DNA from 2 places in the Leclercia sp. GHBNCSD genome. Region 1 is predicted to be linked to the other one. Evidence: predicted binding sites of a transcription regulator. Region 1 holds the regulator's gene; the other holds the start of a gene.
What was found. The regulator CRP, encoded in region 1, controls carbon source genes, mostly activating them, when cyclic AMP is high. The targets are predictions, from matches to a motif close to ATGTGANNNNNNTCACAT.
Positions count from the first base shown of each region.

Region 2: drpB (cell division protein DrpB) is a predicted target of CRP. The motif match lies at 5,480-5,497, and genes of this name have one in related genera.

Region 1 is NZ_JBQVYO010000001.1:2,394,049-2,401,913, reverse strand. Features, by position in the region: gene ACT3IC_RS11550 (ABC transporter ATP-binding protein) at 1-726, shown strand, start outside; gene ACT3IC_RS11545 (hydrolase) at 841-1,857, shown strand; gene ACT3IC_RS11540 (YheU family protein) at 1,860-2,078, shown strand; gene ACT3IC_RS11535 (phosphoribulokinase) at 2,109-2,978, shown strand; gene ACT3IC_RS11530 (OsmC family protein) at 3,028-3,432, opposite strand; gene crp (cAMP-activated global transcriptional regulator CRP) at 3,743-4,375, shown strand; gene ACT3IC_RS11520 (YccS/YhfK family putative transporter) at 4,433-6,520, shown strand; gene argD (bifunctional acetylornithine/succinyldiaminopimelate transaminase) at 6,597-7,817, opposite strand.
Region 2 is NZ_JBQVYO010000001.1:3,663,945-3,671,809, forward strand. Features, by position in the region: tRNA gene ACT3IC_RS17435 (tRNA-Asn) at 48-123, opposite strand; gene mtfA (DgsA anti-repressor MtfA) at 224-1,021, opposite strand; tRNA gene ACT3IC_RS17445 (tRNA-Ser) at 1,114-1,203, shown strand; gene dcuR (two-component system response regulator DcuR) at 1,365-2,090, opposite strand; gene ACT3IC_RS17455 (sensor histidine kinase) at 2,087-3,700, opposite strand; gene ACT3IC_RS17460 (porin) at 3,835-4,908, opposite strand; gene drpB (cell division protein DrpB) at 5,548-5,820, shown strand; gene ACT3IC_RS17470 (phosphohydrolase) at 5,862-6,557, shown strand; gene ACT3IC_RS17475 (DNA cytosine methyltransferase) at 6,607-7,865, shown strand, end outside.

The DNA of each region.
Region 1 (7,865 bases):
CCACTACAGCACCTGGCGCGTCTGGCCCCGCAGGAGATGGAGCAGAAGCTGCGGGATTATCTGGGCGGCTTCGGCTTCCAGGGCGATAAAGTGACCGAGAATACTGAGCGCTTCTCCGGCGGCGAAAAAGCGCGTCTGGTGCTGGCCCTCATCGTCTGGCAGCGCCCTAACCTGCTGCTGCTCGATGAACCGACTAACCACCTGGATCTGGACATGCGCCAGGCGCTGACCGAGGCGCTGATTGAGTTCGAAGGCGCGCTGGTGGTCGTTTCGCACGATCGTCACCTGATCCGCTCCACCACCGACGATCTCTACCTGGTGCACGACAGTAAAGTAGAGCCTTTCGACGGCGATCTGGAAGATTATCAGCAATGGCTGACGGACGTACAGAAGCAGGAAAACCAGCCGGAAGAAGCTGCGAAAGAGAACGCCAACAGCGCCCAGGCCCGTAAGGATCAGAAGCGTCGCGAAGCTGAACTGCGCACCCAAACCCAGCCGCTGCGTAAAGAGATCACCCGTCTGGAAAAAGAGATGGAGAAGCTCAACGCCACGCTGGCCACCGTGGAAGAGAAGCTGGGCGACAGCGGCCTGTATGACCAGACTCGTAAAGCCGAGCTAACCGAGTGCCTGCAGGTGCAGGCTAAAACCAAATCCAGCCTTGAGGAGTGCGAAATGGCCTGGCTGGAGGCGCAGGAGCAGCTCGAAGAGATGCTGCAGGCGGACTAATCCTTCCTGGCTTAGCAGGCGGCAACTCAACCGCCTGATAAGCCGCGATTAAACAAATGTAAAAAGTATCAGGCTGTATAGTAAAAGCAGACCACACAAATACTTCACAACCCTATGACACAAACAATCCCATCCGAATTTAACTTTACGCCCGACGAGAGCGCGACCTTTGTCCCCATGCGGGGCCTGTCGAATCGACACCTGCAGACCATGCTGCCGCGTCTTATCCGTCGTAAAGTGCGTTTTACCCCTTTCTGGCAGCGCCTTGACCTGCCGGATGATGACTTCGTTGACTTAGCCTGGAGCGAAGATCCGCTTCAGGCACAGCACAAACCCCGGCTGGTGGTCTTTCACGGTCTGGAGGGCAGCCTGCACAGCCCCTATGCTCATGGTCTGATTGAGGCGGCGAAAGCGCGCGGTTGGCTGGGCGTGGTAATGCATTTCAGAGGCTGTAGCGGCGAACCCAATCGCCAGAAACGCATCTATCACTCTGGCGAAACAGAAGATGGTACCTGGTTCCTGCGCTGGCTGGCAGAGACTCACGGCCCTGCCCCCACCGCTGCGGTAGGCTATTCGCTGGGGGGAAACATGCTGGCCTGCCTGCTGGCAAAAGAGGGGGACGCTATTCCGCTGGACGCCGCCGTTATCGTTTCTGCTCCGTTTATGCTGGAACAGTGCAGCTATCATATGGATAAGGGCTTTTCGCGCGTCTATCAGCACTACCTGCTTAACCTGCTGAAAGGCAACGCCTCACGTAAACTGAAAGCCTATCCGGGCTCGCTGCCGGTCAACCTGGAGCAGCTCAAGCGCATGCGACGCATTCGTGAATTTGACGATCTGATCACCGCGAAAATCCATGGCTTTGCCGATGCGATTGACTACTATCGCCAGTGCAGCGCCATGCCGTTGCTGAATCAAATCACCCGGCCTACGCTGATTATTCACGCGAAAGACGATCCGTTTATGGATCATCACTCGATTCCGGCGCCGGAACATTTACCGGCAAACGTAGAGTATCAACTGACCGAACATGGTGGGCACGTGGGCTTTATCAGCGGAACGCTGCGTAGACCGCAGATGTGGCTGGAGACACGTATCCCGGACTGGCTAACCCCCTATCTGGAAAAATAGACATGATCATTCCCTGGCAGGATCTGGCTCCCGAAACGCTGGATAATCTGATTGAAAGCTTTGTGTTACGCGAAGGCACCGATTATGGTGAAGAGGAACGTTCGCTTGAGCAGAAGGTCGCTGATATCAGGCGCCAGCTGCAAAGCGGTGAGGTGCTGGTCGTATGGTCCGAGTTGCACGAAACTGTCAACATCATGCCTCGCAATCAATTTCGCGGTTAACCGCGACATCTTTCCACTCAGGGAGTTGCTATGTCCGCCAGACATCCGGTTATCGCCGTCACAGGGTCGAGTGGTGCAGGTACCACCACCACCAGCCTCGCCTTTCGTAAGATCTTCTCGCAACTGCATCTGCGTGCCGCGGAGGTCGAAGGCGACAGCTTTCACCGCTACACCCGCCCTGAGATGGATATGGCCATCCGCAAGGCCCGTGATTTAGGCAAACATATCAGCTACTTTGGCCCCGATGCTAACGACTTTGGCCTGCTGGAGCAGACCTTCGCAGAGTACGGGCGAAGCGGCACGGGCCAGTCGCGCAAATACCTGCATACCTATGACGAAGCGGTACCGTGGAACCAGGTTCCGGGCACCTTTACGCCCTGGCAGCCGCTGCCAGAACCCACCGACGTGCTGTTTTATGAAGGTCTGCACGGCGGGGTCGTCACGCCGCACCATGACGTGGCGCGCCATGTCGATCTGCTGGTGGGCGTCGTACCCATTGTAAACCTGGAGTGGATCCAGAAGCTGACGCGGGATACCAGCGAACGCGGCCATTCCCGAGAAGCGGTGATGGATTCGGTGGTTCGCTCCATGGAAGATTACATTAACTTCCTCACGCCGCAGTTTTCCCGCACCCATATTAACTTCCAGCGCGTCCCGACCGTGGACACCTCTAACCCCTTTGCCGCAAAAGCGATCCCGTCGCTGGATGAGAGCTTTGTGGTGATCCATTTCCGCAATCTGGACAATATCGATTACCCCTGGCTGCTGGCGATGCTGCAGGGCTCGTTTATCTCGCACATGAATACGCTGGTGGTCCCGGGCGGGAAGATGGGACTGGCGATGGAGTTGATCATGACGCCGCTGGTACAGCGGTTAATGGAAGGGAAGAAGATCGATTGAGGCTTGTAGGCCGGGCAAACGAAGTGCCGCCCGGCGTTTGATCCAGGACTTACGCCTCGATCACTTCATACGAATGGGTAATATTGACCGCTTTTTCCAGCATCAGCGCCACGGAGCAGTACTTCTCCGCAGAGAGATCCACCGCGCGGGAGACCGCAGCCTCTTTTAGCGCTTTGCCGGTTACCACGAAATGAAGGTTGATATGGGTAAAGAGACGCGGCGCTTCATCCCGGCGCTCTGAAGTCAGTTTCACTTCGCAATCGGTCACATCGTGACGCCCTTTTTGCAGAATCGAGACCACGTCGATAGCGCTGCATCCCCCTGCCGCCATCAGAACCACTTCCATCGGGCTGGGTGCTTTATCACCGGAGTTGCCATCCATCAGAATCTGGTGCCCCGAGGCGGACTCACCGAGGAACGTTAACCCTTCAACCCATTTCACACGTGCTTGCATTTTAACTCACTCCAGGCTTGCATTTTTTCTGTCAGATTACGCGCCAGTAACAATTCTGGCAAAGGAAGTCGACCTGCATCAAGCTGAAGCGAGACACCAGGAGACACGCGGCAAAACCTATGCTAAAACAGTCGTGATGCTACAGTAATACATTGACGTTGCACATGTATGCAGAGGACATCACACATTACAGGCTGCTAATTATTGTGACAGCCAGATCCCCAGGTAAGGGGAAGAATTCGATTGCAACCCCAGAGCGAAGGTAGAAAGCCTGACTCTGGAGACAGCTTATAACAGAGGATAACAGCGCATGGTGCTTGGCAAACCGCAAACAGACCCGACTCTCGAATGGTTCTTGTCTCATTGCCACATTCATAAGTACCCATCGAAGAGCACGCTGATTCACCAGGGTGAAAAAGCGGAAACGTTGTATTACATCGTCAAAGGCTCAGTGGCAGTGCTGATCAAAGATGAAGAAGGCAAAGAGATGATCCTCTCTTACCTGAATCAGGGAGACTTTATCGGTGAACTGGGCCTGTTTGAAGAAGGTCAGGAGCGTAGCGCCTGGGTCCGGGCAAAAACTGCGTGTGAAGTGGCTGAGATCTCTTATAAGAAATTCCGCCAGCTGATCCAGGTTAACCCGGATATCCTGATGCGCCTCTCTTCGCAGATGGCTCGCCGTCTGCAGGTCACCTCTGAGAAAGTGGGTAACCTCGCCTTCCTGGACGTGACGGGCCGTATCGCTCAGACGCTGCTGAACCTGGCGAAACAGCCAGACGCCATGACCCACCCGGACGGTATGCAAATTAAAATTACCCGTCAGGAGATCGGTCAGATCGTCGGTTGTTCCCGTGAGACAGTGGGTCGTATTCTGAAAATGCTGGAAGATCAGAACCTGATTTCCGCCCACGGTAAAACCATCGTGGTTTACGGAACACGTTAATTCCGCTAAGACGGCGTGGCATCGCATGATGACACGCCGTTTTTGTCTCTCTCACCCATGTGGCGCAGGCTCATTTATCACCCGGAAGTTAACTACGCACTACGGCAAACCCTGGTGCTGTGTCTCCCTGTGGCTGTGGGGTTAGTTCTCGGTTATCTGCAATACGGCCTTCTGTTTTCTCTTGTTCCCGCCTGCTGCAACATTGCGGGTCTCGACACGCCCCATAAACGCTTTTTTAAACGCCTGATAATTGGCGGCTGCCTGTTTGCCGGCTGTAGTCTGGCGGTACAATTGCTGCTGGCGCGTGATATTCCGCTGCCCCTCATTCTGACCGCACTGGCGATGACGTTAGGGGTCACGGCGGAGATCAGCGCCCTCCACGCCCGCCTGCTGCCCGCCTCGCTGATTGCGGCCATCTTTACCCTGAGCCTGGCGGGGAATTTACCGATCTGGGCGCCGCTGCTGATCTACGCCCTGGGGACACTCTGGTACGGGCTGTTTAACTGGTTCTGGTTCTGGCTGTGGCGGGAGCAGCCGCTGCGTGAATCCCTGAGCGTACTCTACCGCCAGCTGGCTGATTACTGTGAAGCCAAATATACCCTGCTGACCCAGCACACCGACCCGGAAAAATCGCTGCCGCCGCTGCTGGCGCGCCAGCAGAAGGTGGTGGACCTGATTAGTCAGTGTTACCAGCAACTGCATATGCTGGCGGCGAACAGGAATCATGAATACAAGCGGCTGCTGCGTATCTTCCAGGTGGGGCTGGATCTGCAGGAGCATATCTCCGTTAGCCTGCATCATCCGCAAGAGGTGCAAAAGCTGGTCGAGCGCAGCCACGCTGAAGCGGTGATCCGCTGGAACGCGCAGACCGTCGCCGCCCGGCTGCGGGTATTGGCCGACGATATTCTCTATCACCGCTATCCCACCCGCTTTAACATGGACAAACAGCTCGGCGCGCTGGAGAAAATTGCCCGCCAGCATGCGGATAACCCGGTCGGCCAGTTCGCCGCCTGGCACTTCAGCCGTATTGCCCGCGTGCTTCGCACCCAACGCCCGCTCTACCCGCGTGACCTGATGGCGGATAAGCAGAAGCGCCTGCCGCTGATCCCCGCCCTGAGAAGCTATCTGTCGCTAAAGTCTGCCGCCCTGCGTAATGCGGCACGTATCAGCGTCATGCTGAGTATCGCCAGCCTGATGGGTATGGCGCTGCACCTGCCTAAGCCTTACTGGATCTTAATGACCGTTCTGCTGGTGACGCAAAACGGCTACAGCGCCACGCGGGTGCGCATCCTCCACCGGGCAGGCGGCACGATGGCGGGGCTGATTATTGCGGGGATCACCCTGCACCTTCACGTCCCGGAAGGCTATACCCTGACGGGTATGCTGCTGGTAACGCTGGTGAGTTACCTCATCATCCGTAAGAACTACGGCTGGGCGACGGTGGGCTTTACGCTGACCGCGGTCTACACCCTGCAACTGATTACGCTCAATGGTGAGCAGTTTATTATCGCCCGGCTGGCAGATACGCTGATTGGCTGCCTGATTGCCTTTGGCGGCATGGTGTGGCTGTGGCCGCAGTGGCAGAGCGGATTGCTGCGACAGAACGCCCACGACGCGCTGGAGGCCGACCAGGAGGCCATCCGCCTGATCCTCAGCGACGATCCGCAACCCACGCCGCTGGCCTGGCAGCGCATGAAGGTCAACCAGGCGCATAATGCCCTGTTCAACTCCCTCAACCAGGCGATGCAGGAGCCGGGCTTCAATTCGGCCTATCTGGCGGATATGAAACTGTGGGTGACGCACAGCCAGTTTATCGTCGAGCATATCAACGCAATGACGACCCTGGCGCGGGAGCATACGATGCTGACGCCAGACCTGGCGCAGCGTTATTTGCAGTCGTGTGAAATCGGCCTTCAGCGCTGCCAGCAGCGCCTGGAGTATGATGAGCCGGGTGAGAGTGGGGACAGCAATATTCTGGAAGCGCCAGAGACGCTGACGCACGGCCCGATGAGCACGCTGGAACAGCATCTGCAGCGCATTCTGGGGCATCTGAATACTATGCACACCATTTCGTCGGTGGCCTGGCGCCAGCGTCCACATCATGGCATCTGGTTGATCCGGCGTTTGAAACGCACACCGTATTAAACGCCGGGTGGCGCTGCGCTTACCCGGCCTACGGTCTTGTAGGCCCGTGCAAGCGTAGCGCCGCCGGGCTACACAGCTACTGCTGAACCACCCGCTTCACCGCCTGCGCAAAGCGGGTCATCCCCTCTTCGATATCCTGGCTTTCCACCAGCAGCGACGGCGCAAAGCGCATCACGTCCGGCCCGGCGTTGAGCACCATCGTCCCTTCGCTGGCGGCGGCGTAGAGAAAATCGCGCGCCCGGCCTTTGTACTGCGGCTTCAGTTCGGCACCAATCAACAGTCCCATGCCACGGATATCACTGAAGACATCGTACTGCGCATCGATCTGCTGGAGATGCTTCACAAACTGCTCGCGCTTCGTATTGACGCCGCTCAGCACTTCCGGGGTATTGATGATATCGAACGCCGCTCCGGCAACCGCGCACGCCAGCGGGTTGCCGCCATAGGTCGAGCCGTGAGAGCCCACGTGGAATGCCGATGCGATATCCTGCGTGGTGAGCACGGCGCTCACCGGGAAGCCACCCCCGAGCGCTTTGGCGCTGGTCAGGATGTCCGGCGTCACGCCGTAGTGCATATAAGCAAAGAGATCCCCAGTACGGCCCATGCCGCTCTGCACTTCGTCAAAGACCAGCAGGGCCTGGTGCTGATCGCACAGATCGCGTAGCCCCTGCAGGAATTCTGGCGTTGCCGCCATCACGCCGCCTTCACCCTGGATCGGCTCAACCACCACCGCGCAGGTGTGATCGTCCATCACCGCTTTTACCGCATGCAGATCGTTAAACGGCACGTGGATGATGTCGGCCGGTTTCGGGCCAAAACCATCGGAATATTTTGGCTGACCGCCCACGGTCACGGTAAACAGCGAACGGCCATGAAACGCATTGTGGAAGGCGATGATTTTGGTTTTAAACGGGCTGTGGCGGGTGGAGGCGTAATAACGGGCCAGCTTGAAAGCGGTTTCGTTGGCTTCGGTGCCGGAGTTCATAAACAGCACACGCTCGGCAAAGGTAGCCTCGATGATTTTGCGCCCGAGACGTAGCGCAGGTTCGTTGGTAAAGACGTTGCTGGTGTGCCACAGGGTTTCGCCCTGGGTTTTCAGCGCCTCGACCAGCGCCGGGTGGCAGTGACCTAACGCCGTCACCGCAATGCCGCCCGCAAAATCAATGTACTCTTTGCCCTGCTGATCCCAGACGCGGCTGCCTTTCCCCTTCACCGGGATAAACTCAGCCGGTGCATAAACTGGCAGTATCACTTCATCGAATGTTGCGCGCGTAATTGCAGATTGTTCAGTTGCCATGTAACCCCACCCTTTTTTAAGTACAAAGCAGAAGTGAAAATATAATCA
Region 2 (7,865 bases), 1.3 Mb from region 1:
AATAGCAAAAAGCCCGCTTAAGTTTCCTTAAGCGGGCTTCTTAAATTTGGCTCCTCTGACTGGACTCGAACCAGTGACATACGGATTAACAGTCCGCCGTTCTACCGACTGAACTACAGAGGAATCGTGTGAACGAGGCGCATATTAATGGCCTTGCCATTTTGTGTCAACACTAAATTCAACACACTGATTCAATTGATTAATTATGACACAGGCTGCTGTTTTAGTGTACTTGCGCGGCGGAATCTTCGCCAGGTCCTTCATTTTCACGTAAACGCTGTAGCGGGTCCTGCTGGTAAAAGTGGCAAAAACGCTGCCACAGGGCCGGGAAGCGCGGAGCGAAAAGTTCGGGTGCACTGAAGAAATATTCCGACAATACCGCAAAGCACTCGGCGGGATCGGTGGCAGCATAGGCGTCGATACTGGCCGCGCTTTCGCCCACCAGATCGATCTCATCCTGAATATTGTTCATGGCGGCGTGCAGATCGTGTTCCCAGCCTGCCACTTCACGCAGGGGAATAAAGGGAACGCCGCTGGCGCGATCGCCGTTACGGGTATCCAGTTTGTGGGCCACTTCGTGAATGATGAGGTTGAAACCTGACGCATCGAACGAGTCCTGAATATCCAGCCAGTTGAGGATAATCGGCCCTTGCTGCCAGCTCTGACCGGACTGCACCATCCGCTGATTGTGCACCAGCCCGATCTCATCCTCCCATTCGTCATCCACTACAAAAGGTGCCGGATAGATAAGAACTTCATGAAAACCGTCCAGCCACTCGATCCCCAGCTGCAGTACCGGCAGGCAAAAGAGCAGCGCTATGCGGGTGCTTTTGCGATCGTCGAGCTCAAAACCCTGCAATGGAACCAGGCGTTTTTGCTGTAAGAACCGTATGGCAAGCTGTACCAGACGCGATTTATCCTCATCCGATAAGGTGGACAGGACGGGGATCGCCAGGGCCTCTTCCCACGGCAGCGCCGCGCTTCGGGCGGATTCATTCGATTTCCAGGGCCACTTAATCATCGCTTTGCTCGCAAACTCGTCACTTGAACAAAATTGAACGGTTATGGTCTGTTAAAATGCCAAATTACCCGGCATGATGGCAACATCAAAACGGAGAGATGCCGGAGCGGCTGAACGGACCGGTCTCGAAAACCGGAGTAGGGGCAACTCTACCGGGGGTTCAAATCCCCCTCTCTCCGCCACGCTCTCTTCCGTCACCCTTTCCGCACGTTTTCTCGTCAGAGATCTTTTACGCTGGCTACCTTATCATTCCACTTATGTGGAGTAATAGCCCTTTACTGCCTCAAGACAATATATGTGAGCTAAATCAGGATGTTTATCGGAAGAGGTTGAAGTGCATTCATTACTCCTGGTGGCAATACTGTCTGAGCAGGGCAATCTGCTCGGGCCGCAGGCGATAGCGATAGACCGGTCGGCCGGTCGCGCCGTAGTGAATGCTGGTGTGCAAAATGTTGACCTGCGCCAGCCAAATCAGGTATTTGCGGCAGTATACCCGCGAGATATTAACTGCGCCAGCCAGTTCGTCGGTGGAGAACTCCGTTTCCGGATGCGCATCAATCCACAGGCATAGCGTTCGCAGCGTCTGCGGGGTTAACCCTTTTGGCAGACGGCGGCTGTCTGCCAGCGCCGGCGCACCGCCACGCAGAAGCCGGTCAACATCAGCCTGGTCATAATACTGATGCGCTTCCATCAGCTGCTTTTTTTCGCGCCAGCCCTTTAGTGCCTCTTCGAAACGCGGGAACTGAAACGGTTTGATCAGATAGTCCACCACACCATAGTGCATGGCGACCTGAATAGTGGCACCATCAGAGGCCGAGGTAATCATAATGACGTCTGTTTTGCGCCCGGATGCCCGGATAACCGGCAGCAGGCTCAGGCCATTATCGCGCTGCATATAGACATCCAGCAGGATCAGGTCAACCTGCCGGGCAGGGGAGTGAAGTATGGCCCCGGCTTCTGCCAGGGAAGTGGCTACGCCGCAGCAGCAAAAACCCTCAACCCGATTGACGTACTGGCGGTTAAGATCGGCCACCATGGCATCGTCATCAACAATTAAAACATGTATCACGCGCTATTCCTTTCACTCTCCCAGGGGAGTTGCACAAAAAACTGGGTAAACACGCCCGGTTCCGATTCAACGACGATCTCTCCGCCCAGATCCTCGATCTGCTGACGGGCCAGGTATAATCCCACCCCCCGGTTCTCCCCTTTGGTAGAAAACCCTTTGCTAAAAATGGCGTGCAGATGTTCCGGGGCGATGCCCGGACCATCGTCGCTCACCTCGGCGCTAAGCCAGCCCTGCTGATAGTGCAGCAGCAGACCGATTTCGCCCTCGGGCTGCCCAGTCATAGCATCAAGCGCATTTTCAATCAGATTACCCAGCACGGTAATCAGCCCGGCGACCTGCTGCGCATTGGGATTATCCGGCACCTGACTGGCATCGGAGAGCGTCAGGCGAAACCCTGTCTCTCTGGCGCGATTGATTTTACCCAGCAGAAATCCTGCGACCACCGGCGATTTGATGTTGCGCTGTAGCGTGCCGACATCGGTCTGCCAGGCGTTGGCGGTCGACAGAACATACTCTTCCAGTCTGGCATAGTGCTTCATATGCAGCAGCCCAAGTATCACATGCAGCTTGTTCATAAACTCATGGGAGTGGCTGCGCAGCGCATCCAGATAGTTCACCATACCGTCCAGCCGTTGCAGGAGCTGGCTAATCTCCGTCTTATCACGAAACGTCGTGATGGCGCCCATCAGCTGATTATCGCTCCTGACGGGCAAGGTATTGCAGAGCAACAACCTGCCGTGGCAGTTGAGCTCCTGGTCCTGGCGAGCCATGCCGCTACGCAGCACCTCGCGCAGATTCGCCAGCAGCGGTTCCTCGTGCAGGGCCTTGCTGCTGGCGCTGATATTCAGGATCTGGCGGGCGGCGTGGTTGACCATCGTTACACGCCCCTGCTGATCCACGGCGATCACCCCTTCGCGCAGGGAGTGCAGCATCGCCTGACGTTGTTCGAGCAGGGCTGAGATTTGATAAGGCTCCAGCCCAAACAGAATGCGCTTCAGCATCCGCACCAGTCCCCAGGCGCCGAGCGCGCCCAGCAGCGCGCTGAACAGCACCAGCCAGATGGCGTCCCAGCGATTGCGGGCGATCTGCTGCTCTACTTTATTCAGTGAGATCCCCACGGCAACGACACCAATTTGCTGGTGGTGCGCGTTATACACCGGAGTGAACACGCGCAGCGCCTCGTCGAGTACGCCGTGATTGATGGCGACATTCTCTTTATCCTCCAGCGCAGGCCGCAGATCGGCCCCAATAAAAGCTTTGCCGAGCAGGGCGCTGTTAGGATGGGAATAGCGGATCCCCTGCATATTGGTGACAACGGCAAACAGCAGATTATTACGCTGCATCACTGCCATAGCGACAGGCTGAATAATGTTGCTGTCCGGCGGGAAGGATAAGCCGCGGATCACCTCCGGGCTGTCGGCCAGGGTTCTGGCGACGGCGAGAGCGGTATCCCGCACACCATCACGGGTGGCGCGGGTGATTTGGGCAAAGTAGAGAACAAAAATCACCAGTAATATTGCGCCCGTTACACCGTACACCATCAGCGTGACCAGCGTGTTCAGTTTCATTGGGCGCTTGTGCGTGGGGGGAAGGGGCGGCAAATCGCGCATTGAAACTCCGGTCAAGAGGGAAAGGGGGGCATTATCGCTGATGGGCGGGATTTGTAAAAGCGATGTAAAACTGGTGGCGACAGAAAGTAAAAAGCCCGCTTTGCAGCGGGCTTAAGAGCGTTTGGCGATCTCAATCAGAACTGGTAAACGATACCCATCGCGAACTGGTCATCAGCATGCGCGCCAGTAATACCCGCTTCGTCTTCATCCAGCAGGTTGAATTTATAGGCGGTATAAACGTTCATGTTTTTGTTGAAGTAGTACCAGGTACCCAGTTCAACATAGTTCACCAGATCGGCATCAACGCCGCCATGACCGTTACGTGCATACAGGTCTTTGCCCTGGGAGTAGACGTAGCCCAGAGAAGGACGCAGGCCGAAATCGAACTGGTACTGGACCACGGCTTCGACGTTGCGGGTTTTGTTAGCGAAACCCGCATCTCCCGCCCAGGTCATGTTACGGGTTTCACCGTACATCACCGCAGCATAGAGGTTGTTGGCATCATACTTCGCTGCCAGTGACCAGATTTCTGCGGTATCGCCGTAGCCGTCAGCAGTCTGCTTGTTGGTACGGTCAGACTTACCGTATACACCCACGAAGCCGAAGCCATCAAAGTTGTAGGCCAGAGAAGTGCTGTAGCCGTCACCGTTGGCTTTTTTCATCTGACGATCGTTGTTTTTACCCTGGTACTGGAGGGCAAAATCCAGACCCTCAACGGCACCAAAGAAGTCGCTGTTGCGATAGGTCGCCACGCCGGTTGTGCGGCCAGTCATGAAGTTATCGGTGTGAACCCAGGAGTCGCCACCCCATTCCACCAGCATATCGGTGTATGCACCTGCATCGTACGCCACGCCGTAGTTACGGCCATAGTCGAACGAACCATAGTCACCGAATTTCAGGCCTGCGAACGCCAGACGGGTGCTCTCATCCTGCTCGCCTTCCGGAGTGCTGGCGTTCAGGTTGTATTCAAACTGGCCATAACCGGTCAACTGGTCGTTGATCTGCGTTTCGCCTTTGATACCGAAACGGGCATAGGAGGTATCGGCATTCTCGCTGTTGCTATCATCGGTCTTGTCCCAGATACGCTCACCGACCATTTTTCCGTACAGATCGAATTTATTGCCGTCCTTGTTGAAAATCTCCGCCGCATTAGCCGCGCCAGCGCATAATAAAACAGGGACAAGAACTGCCAGAACTTTTCTTTTCATTATATATTCCTTTGTATGTATTTTCTTCATGAATATACGTAAGCCCCTCCGGGTTACGGAGGTAATACTATTTCAGTGCAGGTTTTTTCTGTTTAAAAATAAATGTAACAAAATTATTTAGAGTATTTCAAAATATTAATATAAGTGTCTTTATATGTTTATTTTATACGTTTAAGACAAGCATATACGGTGATTATTGATTTTTATATCAGTTAGTTATTGATGGTTTGGATTTATTAGGTTGCTTTATGTTTTCAGGACGGGAAAAAGTAATAAAAAAGCCCGATAATATTATCGGGCGAAGATAAGGGTAATTTAAGGGTGTTTAATCATGAAACGACAAAAAAGCTCATAACCTCTTTATCATTACATAATTATAAGCTTTAGAAAACAGGTTTATCGGAATGCTGAGAGCAAAATAATGCCGCAATATAATTGATCTCCTGCTGACCTCTCATTAGCGCGTAAGCGAAGCCGCGTAATAAACAGGCACGCTTAAAAATTGCTTAAGATCAACTTAACGCAAATCGGCAGCATAAAATCTGCTCAGGAGAGTGCATTAAATAGAATAATGTGATTTATTTCACATTTTATATTATTGATGTGAATGTAGTGGTGCTGCTGCGCTGAGAGGAGAACATGGCAAAGAAAAACGAACGCAGCTTGGGCGGCAAACTGGCATTGTGGGTATTTTACGCCTTTTGCGGCTACTTTCTCTGGGCGATGGCGCGCTATGTATGGGTCATCAGTAAAGTCAGCTCGGTATCAGGTTCGCTGATTCAAAGCGATCCCGGCTCGACAGCCGGCAAGTGGCTGGGCGCCCTGTGCGGCTTTCTGGTATTGAGTGTTGTGGGGGCGATCCTCGGCGGCATTGCCTGGTATACCCGGCCGCGTGATATGTCAGATCGGTAAATAGTTGCTATTGTACAGCTTTTCACTTTATGGAAAGCGCTATGGAACTTGTGCAGTGGCAGCAACGCTTTGAAAACTGGCTGACGGCGCATTACGCCAGCGAGGATACCGCCCATGATATCTCCCATTTCCGTCGTGTCTGGAACACCGCTAAACGCCTGATGGCTGACCAGCCGGTCGATGCGCTGGCGATCCTGGCCGCCTGTTATTTTCACTATATTGTCAGTCTGCCAAAAAATCATCCGCAGCGAGGCCGCTCGTCGCAGCTGGCAGCGGAAAAAACGATCGCGATCCTGCGCGAGGACTTTGCTGATTTCCCGCCCCCACGCTACCCCGCCGTTCAGCATGCGATTGAAGCGCACAGTTTCAGTGCCGGGATCCCGCCGCGCACGCTGGAAGCGAAAATCGTGCAGGATGCTGACAGACTGGAAGCCCTGGGTGCTATTGGTCTGGCACGCGTGTTTGCCGTCTCTGGCGCGCTGGGTGTGCCGCTTTTCGACCCGGAAGATCCCTTTGCCGATGAGCGCGAGCTGAACGACCGCGCCTTTGCGCTTGACCATTTTCAGACCAAATTGCTGCGCCTGCCGCAGACGATGCAAACCGCCGCCGGGCGTGAGCTGGCGCGTCAGAGCGCTGATTTTTTAATCCAGTTTATGGCCCGGCTGAGTGCCGAACTACGCGGTGATTACGAAGGCACCGACAGTGCGGTGTTACAGCGTTTCCGGGAAAGTCTGTAAAGGCTTTCTGTGTTACTCTCTTTTAACCCCTTTTGGTCCGGTTAAATGTATGCAGGAAAATGTATCAGTGACGGAGTCCGCGTTTTTGCTGGCAGAAAAATCAACGGCGTCAGTGCAGGCGTTATTGTGCCAACTGCTGGAAATTTACGATGCCAGAACGCTGGCGCATCTGCTGAATGCTCAGGGCGAAAGCCACTGGAGCCCGGCAATCATTAAGCGGCTGGTGACCAGTGAGCGGGCAGGGCGTCGTCTCAGCGACGGCGAATATAGCGTCTTGCAAAATCTGCTGCCTCGTCCGCCAGCCTGTCATCCTCACTATGCTTTCCGTTTTGTCGATCTCTTCGCCGGGATCGGCGGCATCCGCCACGGCTTTGAGGCGATTGGCGGGCAGTGCGTGTTTACCAGCGAATGGAATAAACACGCGGTGCGTACCTATAAAGCCAACTGGTATTGCGATCCTGACGCGCATCAGTTCAACGAGGACATTCGCGAAGTGACGCTCAGCCACCAGAGCGGTGTGACGGACGAAGAGGCGGCGCAGCACATTCGTGACAACATTCCTGCCCATGACGTCCTGCTCGCGGGCTTCCCGTGCCAGCCGTTTTCCCTGGCGGGGGTATCAAAAAAGAACGCGCTGGGCCGCGCGCACGGCTTTGCCTGCGATACCCAGGGAACCCTCTTCTTCGATGTGGCGCGCATTATTGATGCCCGCCGCCCGGCCATCTTCGTCCTTGAAAACGTCAAAAACCTGAAGAGCCACGACGGGGGCAAAACGTTCCGCATCATCATGCAGACCCTGGATGAACTGGGATATGACGTGGCGGATGCCGCTGACAGCGGCCCGGACGATCCTAAGATCGTTGACGGTAAACATTTTCTGCCGCAGCACCGCGAGCGCATTGTGCTGGTAGGCTTTCGTCGCGATCTCAACCTGTGTGGTAATTTTACGCTGCGGGATCTCCCGGGGCTGTGGCCGACCCGACGCCCGACCATTGCCGATCTGCTTGAGCCCGTGGTGGACGCCAAATTCATTCTCACCCCGGTGCTGTGGAAATATCTTTATCGCTATGCCAAAAAGCATCAGGCGAAGGGCAACGGTTTTGGTTTCGGCATGGTCGATCCTACCAACCCACACAGCGTCGCCCGCACGCTGTCGGCACGCTATTACAAAGATGGCGCCGAGATCCTCATCGACAGAGGCTGGGATAAAGCCCTTGGCGAGCGCGATTTCGATGATGCCGAAAACCAGCGCCACCGTCCGCGCCGTTTGACGCCGCGGGAGTGCGCGCGATTGATGGGATTTGAAAC